3 regions of the Pantoea sp. PGP6 genome follow, and region 1 is predicted to be linked to each of the others. Evidence: predicted binding sites of a transcription regulator. Region 1 holds the regulator's gene; each other region holds the start of a gene.

Region 1 (5,376 bases):
TGTGTCATCCGGCGATGGCGTTTTGATTATTAAAGAGGATGTTATGCGTTTACTTCATACCATGCTGCGCGTTGGCGATCTGCAACGCTCAATCGACTTCTACACTCGCGTGCTGGGCATGCGCGTGCTGCGTCAGAGTGAAAATACCGAATATAAGTATACGCTGGCGTTTGTTGGCTATACCGAAGAGAGCGAAGGCGCAGTGATCGAACTGACCTACAACTGGGGCGTTGATAAGTATGACCTCGGTAACGCTTACGGTCACATCGCGCTGGGCGTCGACGACGTTGCTGCAGCCTGCGAACGAATCCGTAACGATGGCGGCAACGTCACACGTGAAGCGGGTCCGGTGAAAGGTGGCTCAACCATCATCGCCTTTGTTGAAGATCCCGATGGTTATAAAATCGAACTGATCGAGAACAAACACGCCGGTCACGGCCTGGGCAACTAAGCCTGCTCTTCAGCCTGCCCTGTCGGGTGGGCTGACCTCTTCTGCTCCTCTTCATCTGCTGCACCCGGGCCAGATTTTTGCCATAATGCGCGCTGCCCTTTTTCTGCAATGAGATCCTGATGTCTGAATCGAATTCCCCCAATGCACTCAATCAACGTTTCCGTGGCTTCTATCCGGTGGTCATCGACGTCGAAACCGCCGGCTTCAACGCGCAGACCGACGCGCTGCTGGAGATTGCCGCTACCACGCTGAAAATGGATGATGAGGGCTGGATCCATCTCGACCAGACGCTGCATTTTCACGTTGAACCGTTTGTTGGATCGCTACTGCATCCTGAAGCGCTGGCGTTCACCGGTATCGATCCCAGCAATCCGCTGCGCGGCGCAGTGAGTGAATATGAGGCGCTGCACGCCATCTTTAAGATGGTGCGTAAAGGCATTAAGGATACCGGCTGCAATCGCGCCATTATGGTCGCGCATAATGCGACGTTTGATCTGAACTTCATGAACGCGGCCGCCGAGCGTGCCAGTCTGAAGCGCAATCCTTTCCACCCGTTTGCCACCTTTGATACCGCGGCGCTGAGCGGACTGGTGCTCGGACAGACCGTGCTGGCGAAGGCGTGTAAAGCCGCGGGTATGGCGTTTGACAGCACCCAGGCACACTCGGCGCTGTATGATACTCAGCAGACCGCTATTTTGTTCTGTGAACTGGTGAATCGCTGGAAACGGCTGGGTGGCTGGCCCCTGCCCTTCGCCGAAGGCGAAGCAGCCGCGAGCGCTGACTGAAGAATCTGCAATGAAAAAGGCCGACGCGATGTCGGCCTTTTTGTTTTATTCCGCTTCTTTAAACTTCTCTGCGGTCTCTTTAATCAGCGACTGCAGTTCACCGCGCTGGAACATTTCGACGATGATGTCACATCCGCCGACCAGTTCGCCATCAATCCACAGCTGCGGGAAGGTTGGCCAGTTGGCATATTTCGGCAGCTCTGCACGAATGTCTGGGTTCTGCAGAATATCCACGTAAGCAAAACGCTCACCGCAGGCTGACAGCGCCTGTACCGCCTGCGCAGAGAAACCGCAGCTTGGCAGTTTCGGGGAACCTTTCATGTACAGCAGGATCGGGTTTTCTGCGATCTGGCGCTGAATTTTTTCTACAGTACTCATAATTGCCTTCCTTAATTCGTCACTTCGTGTTTGTTTATTGTAGCGACTTCGCACCAGGACTGAAAACGAGATTTTGGGGGTTACCCGATTAAATCGCCATGTTTGTTAAGTCCTCTTTTCGGCCCTGTTAACTCCCGATTATTAACTACAAGTAACATATTAATAATTTGCAATAGTTTTGTAGATATAAGACGCTGAAAATGCTCATTTTCAGCGCAAACGGGCGAGGCCGAAAGATTAATAAAAAAAGGCGTTACGGTTTTCAGGTGAACTGGACTAGAATGGCTTCGGCGCTGATCCTGGATCAGATTTTTCCCAACTTTGTCGCGGTGCGTAGTGGCCCTGACAACTTAACTAAAACCGGACTATGCGTTTAATCATTACGCTTTTCATCCTTGCCTTTGCGCAACTGTTCTTCAACATCGCTTCTGCTTCCCCGCAGGCGCCGGTGAATGTCAGTTCGCATAAAGCAGAGAAAAAGAGTGCGCGCGAAGATGAGCGCCGCAAGCGTCGCCCGTTGAAAACGTCGGCGAAGAAAACACGCGTCAGCCCGGTCCAGAAGCTCAAACTCAAAAAACAGAAAAAAAGCGAACTCACCGCCAGTCATCTTCCCGCAAAGAAAAGCAAAACCCTGCTCAAAACCGCCAGTAAGAAACGCTACGGCCATCAGCGTCTGCTTAAAACGGCTGACGCCAGCAGCAATGACAGCGGTGACACCGGCACCATTAAAATGAGCAAGTCACATCGCCAGCGCTACCAGAAGGCGCGCGAGACGGCGATGACCAAGTTGATGGGCCAGCTGGGTAAACCCTATCAGTGGGGCGGCACCTCACCGCACACCGGTTTCGACTGCAGCGGTCTGGTGTGGTACGCCTATAAAGATCTGGTTAAATTTAAGATCCCGCGTACCGCCAATGAGATGTACCACCTGCGCGACGCCGCGCCGGTAAAACGTGAGTCGCTGGAGAAAGGCGATTTAGTCTTCTTCCGGATTAATGGTCGCGGCACCGCCGATCACGTTGGGGTTTATCTCGGCAACGGCAAATTTATTCAGTCGCCACGCACCGGCAAAGATATTCAGATCAGTGCGCTGGGTGAAGATTACTGGCAGCGTCACTACATCGGCGCGCGTCGGGTGATGACGCCGAAAACCATTCGTTAAGCGGATTCGCTACGCGAATAACCAGACAGAGAAAAGCCGGGCGATGCCCGGCTTTTTCATTAGTGCAGCACAGCTGTAAAGCTAAAGGCGACAATCATCAGCAGACAGCCGACGGTGGTCATCAGGGCCAGTTTCAAATCTGTACTCATTTACCGCTCCTTAGTCACACATTTTGTAGGGATAAGCCATTTTCCCATACGGGCCGGTAAAAATCTCGTTTTATCCGTCCAGCCTTGTTAGAATCCTGCCTTTGTTGCGCAACGCGCGCAGCCCCGGTTCCGTTTGCTCTCCTTTTCAGGCGCTCATTACCCGCCAGACGCCTGTTTACCGGCCAGAAAAGCTGCATAATTGCGGAGAAAACCCTGAGCAGACGCAAACGTTTAACATTATGCTTATCATTGCGTTAGATAAGCCCTGGAGTCCGATTTTAATGGCAACAATTAAAGATGTGGCAAAACGCGCCGGCGTCTCAACGACCACCGTTTCGCACGTCATCAACAAAACGCGTTTTGTCGCTGAAGAGACGCGCAACGCCGTCTGGCAGGCGATTCAGGAACTGCACTATTCGCCGAGCGCCGTAGCGCGCAGCCTGAAAGTGAATCACACCAAAACGCTGGGCCTGCTGGCAACCTCGAGCGAAGCGCCCTACTTTGCTGAAATTATTGAGGCGGTGGAGAATCACTGCTTCGACAAAGGTTACACCCTGATTCTGGGCAATGCGCATAACGACCTGCAAAAGCAGCGAGCCTATCTCAGCATGATGGCGCAGAAGCGCGTCGATGGTTTGCTGGTAATGTGTTCTGAGTATCCGGACGATCTGCTGAAGATGCTGGAAGAAAATCGTAATATCCCGATGGTGGTGATGGACTGGGGCGAGTCACGCGCCGACTTCACCGACACGGTGCTGGATAATGCGTTTCAGGGCGGCTATCTGGCCGGACGTTATCTGATTGAGCGCGGTCACCGTGAGATTGGCGCGATTCCCGGTCAGATGGAGCGCAACACCGGCGGCGGACGTCATGCTGGTTTCCTCAAGGCGCTGGAAGAAGCCGGCATTCAGCCGCGTGCCGAATGGATCGTGCAGGGCGACTTCGAACCGGAATCAGGCTATCAGGCGATGCAGCAGATCCTGTCGCAGAAACAGCGCCCGACCGCGGTGTTCTGCGGTGGTGATATCATGGCGATGGGCGCGATTTGCGCCGCCGATGAGATGGGTTTGCGGGTGCCGCAGGACATTTCGGTGATCGGATATGACAATGTGCGCAACGCGCGCTACTTCGCGCCTGCGCTGACTACCGTGCATCAGCCAAAAGCACAACTGGGTGAGAAAGCGCTGGAGATGCTGCTTGACCGCATCACCAGTAAACGAGAGGTTTCTCAGACCATCGAAGTGCATCCGACGCTGATTGAACGTCGTTCCGTGGCTGACGGTCCGTTCCGCGACTATCGCCGTTAATCTTCGCTTAACCACTCCTGATTAAGCGTTTGCGCATCACCCAGATAGCTGAGTAACCAGCCCGTCGCCGGTGATGCGCGATCTTCCGCCCAGCTTACGCAACAGGGGCTGTCCGGAAATGCAACCGGCAACGTCAGCTCCACCAGCGCTCCGCTGTCCAGTAATGGCCGCGCCAGATGCCCCGGCACCATCGCCACACACAATCCCGCCAGCACGCAATCCAGGCCGGTCTGCCATTCCGGCACCACCAGACGACGCTGATTGTCGAGCGTCCACGTCATCCGGCGTGGCAGCGCGCGTGAGGTATCTTCCAGCACCAGCGACGGCCAGCTGCGCAGGGTGTCGTCATCAATCTGACTCACGCCAGTCAGCGGATGGTGGTTCGCCACCACGCAGCGCCAGTTGAGCGTCCCCATGTCGCGAAAGGCAAAGCGTCCGCCGACCGGTATCGCCTGAGTGGCGCCGATGGCCACTTCAACCCGATCATCCGCCAGCGCATCCCAGACGCCGTTAAACACTTCATAACTGATGTGCAACTCCATGTCGGGGAAATGGCGGTAAAAATCTTTGACTAACTGCCGGGTGCGCTGCGGCTTGACGATGCAGTCGACCGCAATACTCAGCTGTCCACGCCAGCCGTTAGCCAGCTGCTGACACTGGCGGCGGGTGGCGAGCATTTTTTTGATAACGCTGCGCCCTTCACGGACAAAATGCTCGCCAGCGGGGGTTAATACCACCTCGCGATGCTGGCGCTCAAACAGCGGTACCGCCAGCCACGTTTCCAGCTGACGCACGGTATAGCTGATAGCAGATGGCACCCGATGCAGCTCCTGCGCCGCGGCGCTGAAGCTGCCACCGCGCGCCACCGCATCCACCACCTCTAATGCATATTCTGACCACATAATCTGCCTTCAATTTTTTTAACAGCAACCGGCAAATATTAGCGTTTCACAGCGGCAAACGCACCTTTTACACTCTGCCGCGTTCAACCTGCAAAATGAGAATCAGATGTCACCGTCAAAAGGATTTATGCCTTATCTCGCTCTGCTGAGCATGCTGGGCTTTTTAGCCACCGATATGTACCTGCCCGCCTTCGGCGCGATGCAGCAAACTTTTAACACCTCACCCGGCCTGATCAGCGCCA
Region 2 (5,376 bases), 1.5 Mb from region 1:
CAGCTTACGGCGACGGATCGGCAAAAAAGAAGGGGGAAATCAGACAGCGGCGCGACGCGCATCGACCTTCCCGCGCTTTTCACCTGGCGGGAAGGTCATCGCGGGCCTCAACTGGCCATGGCCAGTGGAAACAGTAACCGATCCGGCTCCACCCGCCGCTGGCGGCGCAACTGGCCTGGCGTCACCATAAAATAGTTTTTGAAGGTGCGGGTATAGGCTTGCTGGGTATCGAACCCGTAGTTCATGGCGACCTGCAATATCGCTTCATTGCTGCTCAGCAACGTCAGCGCAGATTCAGTTAATCGCCGCTGGCGAATATATTCAGCCAGTGAAAATCCGGTATGCTGGCGAAACAGCCGTTGCAGGTGCCAGCGGGAATAGCCAGAGCGGCGCGCCACCTCATCCAGATGCAGATCGTGTCCTAGATTGTTCTCTATCCATTCCAGCAAACTGCGAATAAACTCGCGCTGATTCATGGGTTCCTCCTGGTTTACGCTGATGTGCAGTGAACCCACTTTACCCGGTTAAATTTATCCCTTAATTAGCAGAAAATTAGCGCAGAATTAGCAACCGTCAGATTCGGGCCTGCGGCTAGCGTTTATCCACCAGGTAACAACAGCAACCCGCCTGAATAATAAGCGTTAAGTAACACCGGCCTTCCGGTAAAATAATTTGTGTTAAATCACGCCAGCGTCGATTTAACTATTCTTCGTTAAGCCATAGCGGCCAGAATTTAAATAATTTGCGTTAAGTCACGCCCGGGTCCGTCAGGCAAATTTGTGTTAAATAACGCCAGAGTAATTCACGTTGCAGCAAGCCGACCAATGCAGCCACGCTGCTATAGCGCGAAGTACGAAGGCGGAAGTGACTGAGGTGAGTAAATGCAGCCAACGCGGCTGTAGTACGAAGTATGACGGCGGAAGTGACCAGGGCGAAAAAGTGCAGCCAACGCCGCTGTGGCGCGAAGTATGACGGCGGATAATTCTGTGCTAACTATCCGGGCATAAACTGCTCCCATCTTTCCAGAGGAGATCAGCCATGCGCGTGTTATTGGTTGAAGATGATGAAATGATCGGCGCGAACCTGCAGCAGGCTTTAGAGGGCGCGGGCTGGTCGGTGGATTGGGTACGCGATGGCGTTTATGCCCATAACGCCTGGAGCGAAGGCGGCTACAGCTGCGTGTTGCTGGATCTCGGCTTGCCGCGTGATGATGGATTGCAGGTGCTGCGCCGGGCGCGCGGGCGCGGCGATTCCACGCCGGTACTGATTCTGACGGCGCGCGATACTGTGGCGCAGCGGGTGCAGGGGCTCGACAGCGGTGCTGACGATTACCTGCTTAAACCGTTCGATTTACAGGAAGTGCTGGCCCGGATGCGGGCGATTACCCGACGTCGCCACGGTGCGGCTGACTCGCTTCTCGGCAGTGGCGACGTACAGCTGGATATGATGACGCGCGAAGTGCTCTATAAGGGCCAGCGCGAGCAGCTGACCGCACGTGAATACGCCCTGCTGTATGCTTTGCTGGAGCGTCCGGGTGCCATTCTTTCTCGCGAGCAGCTGGAGAATCGCATTTACGGCTGGGGCGACGAAGTGAGCAGCAACGCGGTCGATGTGCTGATCCACGGGATGCGGCGCAAACTGGATAACGACGCGATTCGTAACGTCCGCGGGCTGGGCTGGCGGGTGCCGGCGATATGAAATCGTTCCCCTTTATGCGCTCATTGCGCAATAAATTACTCAGTACGCTGCTGATTATTCATCTGCTGATGATCGGCGGCGTCACCTGGTATTTCTTCAGCTGCTACGGCGACATGGTAGGCACCATGAAGGACGATCAGCTGTCAAAAATCGCTGATGCCTGGTCTACCAACAAACAGATGCCGGCGCTGTCACCGATGATTACGCCTGACAAAGCGAAAAGCGCCTTTGTGGTTCAGCTGTGGGATAGCCAGGGCCGACTGCGCGCCAGCTCGTGGCCGGAACTGCACGCGCCGCTGCAAACTCAGCGCGGTTATCGTGATGTCGACGTAGGACACTGTGATGACTGTGAGTGGCGTATCTACACCCGTCCGGGCCAGCCTGGCAGTGAGATCAAGACTATTCAGGTGATGCACAACCTCAGCTACATGAAAGCGCTGATGGTAAAACGGGCGCTGTCGGCGATCATTCCGTTGATCCTGATGATGCCGCTGTCGCTGCTGGTGATCTGGCTGGTGGTCCGCAAGATCACTCGCGATCTGCAGGTCGCCTCGCGGCAGATTGCAGCGCAGGAGACGCATCATCCGCACAATGTCTCACCCGAAGGGCTGCCGGATGAGATCCTGCCGCTGGTCGCCGCGTATAACTCGTTGCTGAACAAGCTGCGTGAAGCCTGGTCATCCCAGCGGCAGTTCCTGGAAGATGCCGCCCACGAACTGCGTACGCCGGTCACCGCTGTCACATTGCAGCTGGAGAACCTGCGGCAGCATATTCAGCCTGGCGAGGCCAGCCGGCAGTTCAGTCAGCTCGAAGCAGGCGTGACGCGCACCCGCCATCTGGTGACCCAGTTGCTGAATGTGTCTCGTCAGGAAGATCAAAGCGTGGTCGCCAGCATTGAGCAGATTGAACTGGAAGATCTGCTGAAAGAGAGCATCGAGCAGCTAATGGTGGTAGCGGATAAACGCGGCATTGATATCGGCTTTAATGGCTCGACCCAGTATCGTCTGCAGGCCAGCCGATCTGAGCTGCGCAGCCTGTTTGATAACCTGATTGGTAACGCCATGTTGCACACCCCGGAGGGGAGCCTGGTGGATGTTCTGCTGCATCGGGTCGCGGGCCGGACGGTGGTCGATATCGTCGATAACGGACCGGGAATGCCGGAGGCGTTTATTGAACGCGCCTTTGACCGTTTCACCCGTTCGCCTGACGTTAAAGCGCAGGGCAGCGGCCTCGGCTTATCGATTGTGCGCAGCGTCGCGCAGAAGCATCAGATTCAGGTCGCCCTCTCCAATTGTCTGACGCCACAGGGTGCTATTTGTGGTTTGCAGGTCCGCGTCACTTTTCCCTGATCCCGCCCATTTGATCACGAACCAGACAACGTAAACGGTTGCCTGGTTCCGTTCGATCATCGCCATTATTGTGAATCACGTCACATTTTCACTGAATTGTAATGCAACACTTTTTGACAAACGTGAGCAAAATCTATTTTCTATCGCTGTGTTGCAGGCACGCTACGCGAGCTGAAAACCGGCTGTTTTGTCCTGACTAACTCACTCCCCACCCAGGGATCGACTTCTCTCTGACTGCGCCTGCTGTGCAGCGGTCAAAAGCATGTGGTTAATGATAATGAAATTCAAAACGTTGATAGCAGGTGCCGTGCTGGCATGTTCCTGGACAGGTGTTGCGCAAGCCGCTGATAGCGATCCGCAATACCTGTCCGACTGGTGGCATCAGAGCGTAAACGTGGTGGGCAGCTACCACACGCGCTTTGGACCACAGTTCAACAACGACGTTTATCTGGAATATGAAGCGTTTGCCAAAAAAGACTGGTTCGATTTTTACGGTTATCTCGATCTGACCAACTTCTTCGGCGTAGGTAACAGCAACGCCAACGGGATTTTTGACCACGGTTCCCCGATGTTTATGGAGATTGAACCGCGCTTCTCAATCGACAAACTGACCGGCACCAGTCTGGCGTTTGGTCCGTTCAAAGAGTGGTACTTCGCCAACAACTACATCTACGACATGGGCCGCAACAGCGATAACCGCCAGAACACCTGGTATATGGGCCTGGGTACCGATATCGATACCCACAGCGATGTCGGCCTGTCACTGAACGTCTATGCCAAATACCAGTGGGAAAACTACGGCGCCGCGAATGAAAACAGCTGGGATGGCTATCGCTTCAAGGTGAAATATTTCGTGCCGATCACCACGCTGTGGGGCGGTAATCTTGGCTATGTGGGCTTCACCAACTTTGACTGGGGCTCCGATCTCAACGAGAAAGGCGGGTCGTCGCGCACCAGCAACTCCATCGCCTCCAGCCACATTCTGTCACTGGGTTACGATCACTGGCACTTCTCTGCCGTGGCGCGTTACTTCCACAATGGCGGTCAGTGGGCGGATGGGCAGGAGCTGAACTTCGGCAACGGTCCGTTTGAAGTGAAATCGACCGGCTGGGGTTACTACCTGGTGGCGGGTTACAACTTCTGATGAGCACGCGGCTGGCTGCAAAGCTGGCCGTTGTGACTGTGAGCTGAAAACGGCGCCGCTGTTGCCGGCGCCGATCGGCTAAACCACACCATTATTCCTGCGGTTTCACCACGTTGATGCGCCATGGAATGCCGAACTTATCAATAAACATCGCAAAGCCATTCGACCAGAACGTCTCCTGCCACGGGGTCGTCACGTTACCGCCCACTGACAGTTTCTCAAACCAGGCTTTACCCTGTTCCGCGTCAGTAGTGGCGAGGCTGACCGCGTAACCGGCATGATCGGACGCAGGCGGCTTCTGCGTGTTTCCGTCGCTCAGCATCAACTCTCCCTGACCGATGCGCAGATGTGCGTGCATGATTTTTTCCGGCGGCTGTGGCGGCGCAGATTGATCGCCTACCTGCTCGCCCTGCTCTGGCATGTCGCCAAAGGTCATTTTCTCCAGCAGTTTCCCGCCTGTGGCCTGCAGGTAAAACTCAATTGCCTCTTCACAGCGACCATAGAGAAACAGATATGGACAGACTTGCATCGTCACCTCCGATTGTGGGTTGAACTCACGTTTACGCGAATACACCAAGTGTAGACGATGAAAGAACGCTGCCGGTCAGCGCTGGCAATAACGGCGAAATAACTGCGCCATATAACTGCTCATCGGGGTCAGCGCGGTATCCTTACGCTGAATCAGATAGAAGACCGCTTTGGGCAGCGGCTCATCCAGCGTCAGTGCCACCAGTGACCGGCCGAGAATCGGATCGTCGATCACATCCACCGATAAAATACTGATGAAATCGCTTTGCGCCACCAGGCTGGTACAGGCCATAAAGGTCTCGCAGGTCACCACGATTTTCGGTGCCATGCCGCGTTCGTCGAACAGATCGTGCAACAGGCGGTAGTAGCTGCCTTTGGGCGTCGGCATGGTCCAGTCAGCCTGCTGCAACGCCGCCAGCGACCGGGCTTTTTCCAGCGGATGACCCTTACGCACCACCACTTTGTACTCACGCTCCATCATTCGCTCATACATCAGCTCCTGATCGAGGTGGCTTTGATCGTAAGTATTGATGGTGAAATCGAGCGCGCCCTGCCGCAGTTCATGCACCATCGACACCAGTTGCCCTTCAACGATGCGCACCTTCACCAGCGGGTATTCGCGATGAAACTGGTTAATCACCTGCGGCATGATGGTGC
Region 3 (5,376 bases), 1.5 Mb from region 1:
CGGATAATGCCGGAACGGGTGATGGTCATCCCCGCCGCGACGGCCGCGAGGATACCCGATACGCCGAGGTGTTCCGCAATCAGGTAAGAGGCGAACGGCAGCAGCAGCAGCAGCACGGTCTGGGTGGCCGGATCGTCACCGCTCCAGCGGCTGAGTATGCGCAGCGATTTACCGTACAGCCAGCAGACCGCCACACCGGCGATCAGACCACCAATCGCCACTTTCAGGAATTCGACGCTGGCACCGCCCCAGGTAAATACCATGGTGCCCATCGCGACGGCGACGGCGAATTTCAGCGACACCAGACCTGACGCGTCGTTCATCAGGGCTTCGCCCTGCACAATCGACATGATTTTCTTCGGGATACGCCCTTCGCCGACAATCCCGGAGAGCGCCACGGCATCGGTCGGAGACAGCACCGCCGCCAGCGCAAAGGCCGGGATCAGCGGAATGCCGGGCACCATCCAGTAGATCAGATAGCCAATGCCGACCACGGTAATCAATACCAGCGCCAGCGCTAAGCCAATAATCTCGCGACCATGATGCAGGAACTCGCTGATTGGCGTTTTCCAGCCGTCAGCAAACAGCAGCGGCGGGATAAACAGCACCAGAAACAGTTCCGGGTCAAAATCTACATGCAGACCAAAAGTGGGCCAGGCCAGCAGTGCGCCAGCGGCGATCTGCACCAGCGGCAGCGGGATCTGAAAGGGCAAAATACGGGCAGCGACGCCAGAGAGCGACACCACCAGCGTCATGATGAGAATAGTAAAAAAGATTTCCATGCTTTCCTTAGGCGCGTCGTTATCTTTCAATCATTGTTGAGCGCTAAAGTGTAAAACAAACCGAAGCCTGAAGGGTCAGCTACGCGTGCGGCTGGCGGGAAAAAAGTGAAAAATTCCGGACGCACCGCTGCGCGCCCGGTTGATCAGTCAGATCGCCCAGCCGCCGGCGTAAAACGCCACCAGCGCTACGGCGATCAGCACCGTCCCAAGGTTCAGCTTGCGCCATTCACCCGCAAAAACGCGGCCGACCACCAGCGAGGCAAAGCCGATCATGATGCCGGTGACGATGTTGCAGGTCAGCACGATAATCACCGCGGTCAACAGGCCGGACATCGCATCGACGAAGTCATTAAAGTCGATTTTCGCCACGTTACTCAGCATCAGCAGACCGACATACATCAGCGCGGGTGCGGTAGCGTAAGCCGGTACCAGCCAGGCCAGCGGTGACATAAACAGGATCACCATAAACAGCAGGCCGACCACAATGGCGGTCAGGCCGGTTTTGCCGCCCGCCGCAGTACCGGCCGCTGACTCGATATACACCGCCGCAGGTGACGCGCCGACCAGGCCCGCAAACAGGCTGCTGACCGAATCGGTCGTCAGGGCGCGACCGCCATTGATAATCTGGCCCTGCTTATCCAGCAGATTGGCCTGCCCCGCCACCGCGCGAATGGTGCCGGTGGCGTCAAATACTGCGGTCATTACCAGTGCCAGCACGCTCGGCAGCACCACCGGCTGCAACGCGCCCATGATGTCGAGGCTGAACACCAGCGACTGACCGCTGGCGTCACGCAGGCTCGGCAGAGCAAACAATCCTTTGTAGCTCACCGCCGGATCGAAGATCAGCCCGAGCAGCGAAATGGCGATAATCGTCATCAGAATGCCGCCCGGTACCCGCCGTTTTTCCAGGCCAAAAATCGCCGCCAGTCCCAGCAGCGTCATGATCACCGGGAAAGTAGCAAACTGACCCAGCGCAACCGGCAAACCCGGTGCCGGGTTTTTTACCACCAGACCGACGCCATCCGCCGCGATCAGCAGCAGGAACAATCCAATTCCGACGCCGGTGCCATGCGCCACGCCCATTGGCAGGTTGCGCAGGATCCACGCCCGAATGCCGGTCACCGAGATCAGGGTAAACAGCAACCCCATCAGGAATACCGCACCGAGCGCGACCGGTACGCTGATGTGCTGGCCCAGCACCAGGCTAAAGGCGGTAAAGGCGGTCAGCGAAATGGCGCAGCCAATCGCCATCGGCAAATTGGCCCACAGCCCCATCAGGATGGAGCCGAAACTGGCTACCAGGCAGGTGGCGACAAATACCGCGGTTGGCGGAAAACCGGCTTTACCGAGCATGCCCGGTACCACAATGACCGAATAGACCATCGCCAGAAAGGTAGTCAGTCCGGCCAGAATTTCCTGACGCACACTGCTGCCGCGCGCCGAGATCGCGAACCAGGCGTCCAGTTTTCCACTGGCCGGGCGTGATTCAATTGACATAGTTGAGCCTCAAAGATTTTTTGTAGTGTGGATCGCTCTGCGACCGTCGCTGTCCCTGAAATAAGCGGGTAATCCGGCTGCGCTGATGGAGTAATTCCGCCAGGCAAACGTTTACCTTGCCGCAGATAGTTGGCAGTCAAAGGACCGCCAGATAAAAAGGCAAACGATTATCCGGCGTTTACCGGCACATTTTCAACTGGCGGAAGGACATTAATCAGCATAAAGATCAGGTGGTGAGCGCCGTTTTCGGCCAGGCAGCGGCTGACCGCATCGGCTGAGGCGTTGAAGTTACAGACATTTTTAAACGCTGAACAACTGGCAGCGCCGCACGAAAAAAAACGGTACGCCAGCAGAGAGAGGATTAACCTGGCAGAGAGAGTTCGCCGCCCTGATCGATAGCCCGCTGCCAGGCAGCACGCTGCTGAACGGTTTGCAGCCATTTCTGACTGGCCGGCATCTGCTCCATCCCGACACGTTGCGCCAGGGCCAGCAGCGGAAAGCTCATCTGAATGTCGGCGATACCGAAGCGCTGACCCGCGAACCACGGATTAGCCGCCAGATGCTGCTCAATCATTTTCATATGCGGTTGCAGCTGTTTATCGAGCCAGGCCTTCTGCACCCCTTTGCCAAACGCCGCGCCAACCGGGCGCAGCAGCCAGGGCACCGGCGCTTTCCCCATCTGTCCGAAGATCAGCTTCATCACCAGCAGCGGCATCAGCGAACCCTCGGCGTAGTGCAGCCAGTAGCGCGACTGCAACAGCGACTCTTCATCACTCAGCTTCAGCCGGAATTCGTGATCATATTTCTGTTCCAGATACTCGAGAATCGCCCCGGATTCCGCCACCACCCGGTTTTCATCGGTAATCACCGGTGATTTTCCCAGCGGATGCACTTTTTTCAGCGCCTCGGGCGCCAGCATGGTTGGCTCGCGTTGATAACGTTTGATCTGATACGGCACTTCCAGCTCTTCCAGCAGCCATAGCACCCGATGTGAACGTGATTGCTCGAGATGGTGAACGGTGATCATCATGATTCCCTGTGTGTTGACCTCCCACCAGTATAGACGTCACTCCGCGTCCGGATGGTTACCGTCCTGTTCCGGGTCGAGCAGCACCGCTCCTGACCCTTGCTGACCCAGCCGATCGCCCGGATTGCGCAGCGGACAATCGCGCATCGACAGACAGCCGCAGCCGATACAGCCATCAAGGTCGTTGCGCAACCGGGTCAGGGTTTCGATGCGCTTATCCAGCTCTTCGCGCCAGTGCTGAGTCAGGGCGTCCCACTCCGGGGCCGACATCCGCTTATTGGCCGGAATATGCTCAAGGCTGTCGCTGACGGTCGCCAGCGGAATACCGATGCGTTGCGCAATTTTGATGATAGCCACGCGTCGCAGCACATCACGGCTGTAACGCCGCTGATTACCGCCGTTACGGGTACTGAATATCAGCCCTTTGGTTTCATAGAAGTGCAGCGCTGACACCGCGACGCCGCTGCGGCGCGCCACTTCGCCCGGCGTTAATACCGGTTTGGGGTAGTTGCGATCTTTTTTCATCTGGCTCTTTACCTCAAGTTAACTTGAGGAATTATACTCGCTTCCCATCAAAACGACTAAACTCCCATTACCGCTTATTAAGCACCAGAAGGATGAGGCCATGATGCAAGAAGAGATCATTCATTCCCTGACGCACTGGATTGACCAGAATCTGGACAAAAGTTTGTCCATTGATGAAGTGGCAGCAAAATCGGGTTATTCGAAATGGCACCTGCAGCGGATGTTCCGTACCGTCACCAAACAGACGCTTGGCGGCTATATCCGTGAACGCCGTCTGACGCTGGCAGCCGAAGCGCTGTCTCAGACCCAGCGCCCGGTGTTTGATATCGCGATGCAGTACGGCTATGACTCGCAGCAGACCTTCTCGCGGGTGTTTCGCCGCCAGTTCTCGCAAACCCCTACCGCCTACCGTCACACCATGCGCCGTCAGGCGATTCAGCGCCCTCGCCTGCTGAGCTTCGGCTGCAATGACAGCATGGCCAGCTTTACCCAGCGCACCACCGGCGAGTGCTGCCCGGTCCGTTAACTGTCAGGACGCCCGTCTTCGGGCGTGCCTGATCGCCTCTCTGATTTGCCCTTCCCGCTGTTCATATCTGCAACAATTTCCTGCCATACCAGTGTCAAATTTTGTTCAAAATTTCAAATCGGGTGATATAATGTGACTCAAGTCACACTATGAACTTGGGTTGACGGCGCTAAAGCACTTCCTGACACGCTTTTCCGCCGCCGGTGATGTCCGCAAATTGTCAGGAATACTAACTGATATTGAGGTCCGGCCGATGGCTACGTTAACCACCAGTCTGCTTGTTATGCGTTGGGAATTGTTGAGCGCAGTAATGATGTTTTTCGCCAGCACCCTGAAAACCAAATTGCGTCAGGATAGTCATCATGTGATGGCATTCATGTGTGGCGGGATTGGTTTAGGCATGACCTGCTGGTTCGTTACCGGTCTGATGGGAATTACCCTGAGCATGGAAAACGTGCACAACTTCATGGAAATCTCTAAGCACGCCTTTATCGACGTGATGAGTCAGGCGCCTGCTGAATGGCCGATGCCCTGATCGAGTGATACGCTGAGACTGTCGCGTCGATAGCCTGATTTTTGCCAATAAAAAACCCCGCCAGGCGGGGTTTTTTACATTGCTGTGTGTGCTTAAACTTTCTTCAACATGGCAGGGATATTAACATCCTGCACTGTGACGCCCGGTCTCTGCGTTCCGCGGCGGTCCTGAATCCACATATCTCCCATCATCTGGTTTAAACCCCGATCCAATCCGGTCACCAGGCCTGCACCCGGCGTGAAAGTGAGTTCACCGAAATAGATCTGTTCTTCATGGATATACCAATCGACCCGCACGTAATCGAAATCACTGGCCAGCTTTTTGCTCAGATCGAGCGCATGTTGCAGTGACGGCAGAATCGGCGAGACATCCAGACCGGTATCGCGAATCTTGTGAAACGCCTCGTTGAGGTTATTCACGTAGAAGTTCATCGACAGCAGCGGCTGGCAGCGGTTGTAGATCACCTGCAGCACATATTCGAACT

What was found. Region 1 encodes PurR, which represses purine synthesis genes. Its sites were predicted from a motif close to CANGCAAACGTTTGCNTG; they were not measured.
Region 2: a site for PurR is predicted at 3,075-3,092, ahead of ACLIBF_RS19160 (nucleoside-specific channel-forming protein Tsx). Genes of this name have one in related genera too.
Region 3: a site for PurR is predicted at 2,380-2,397, ahead of ACLIBF_RS19305 (NCS2 family permease). Genes of this name have one in related genera too.

What each region holds. Positions count from the first base shown of each region.
Region 1 covers NZ_JBQBMA010000001.1:2,481,255-2,486,630, forward strand. Annotated here, with positions in the region: gene gloA (lactoylglutathione lyase) at 44-451, shown strand; gene rnt (ribonuclease T) at 571-1,236, shown strand; gene ACLIBF_RS12090 (Grx4 family monothiol glutaredoxin) at 1,282-1,617, opposite strand; gene ACLIBF_RS12095 (C40 family peptidase) at 1,982-2,776, shown strand; gene cydH (cytochrome bd-I oxidase subunit CydH) at 2,836-2,925, opposite strand; gene purR (HTH-type transcriptional repressor PurR) at 3,207-4,232, shown strand; gene punR (DNA-binding transcriptional activator PunR) at 4,229-5,134, opposite strand; gene punC (purine nucleoside transporter PunC) at 5,241-5,376, shown strand, end outside.
Region 2 covers NZ_JBQBMA010000001.1:3,948,941-3,954,316, forward strand. Annotated here, with positions in the region: gene ACLIBF_RS19145 (helix-turn-helix domain-containing protein) at 108-476, opposite strand; gene ACLIBF_RS19150 (response regulator) at 1,039-1,698, shown strand; gene ACLIBF_RS19155 (sensor histidine kinase) at 1,695-3,047, shown strand; gene ACLIBF_RS19160 (nucleoside-specific channel-forming protein Tsx) at 3,325-4,191, shown strand; gene yjdN (VOC family metalloprotein YjdN) at 4,283-4,720, opposite strand; gene ACLIBF_RS19170 (LysR family transcriptional regulator) at 4,796-5,376, opposite strand, start outside.
Region 3 covers NZ_JBQBMA010000001.1:3,985,418-3,990,793, forward strand. Annotated here, with positions in the region: gene ACLIBF_RS19300 (Na+/H+ antiporter) at 1-782, opposite strand, end outside; gene ACLIBF_RS19305 (NCS2 family permease) at 930-2,279, opposite strand; gene ACLIBF_RS19310 (glutathione S-transferase family protein) at 2,641-3,306, opposite strand; gene soxR (redox-sensitive transcriptional activator SoxR) at 3,346-3,831, opposite strand; gene soxS (superoxide response transcriptional regulator SoxS) at 3,932-4,357, shown strand; gene ACLIBF_RS19325 (YjcB family protein) at 4,611-4,892, shown strand; gene ACLIBF_RS19330 (ATP-grasp fold amidoligase family protein) at 4,985-5,376, opposite strand, start outside.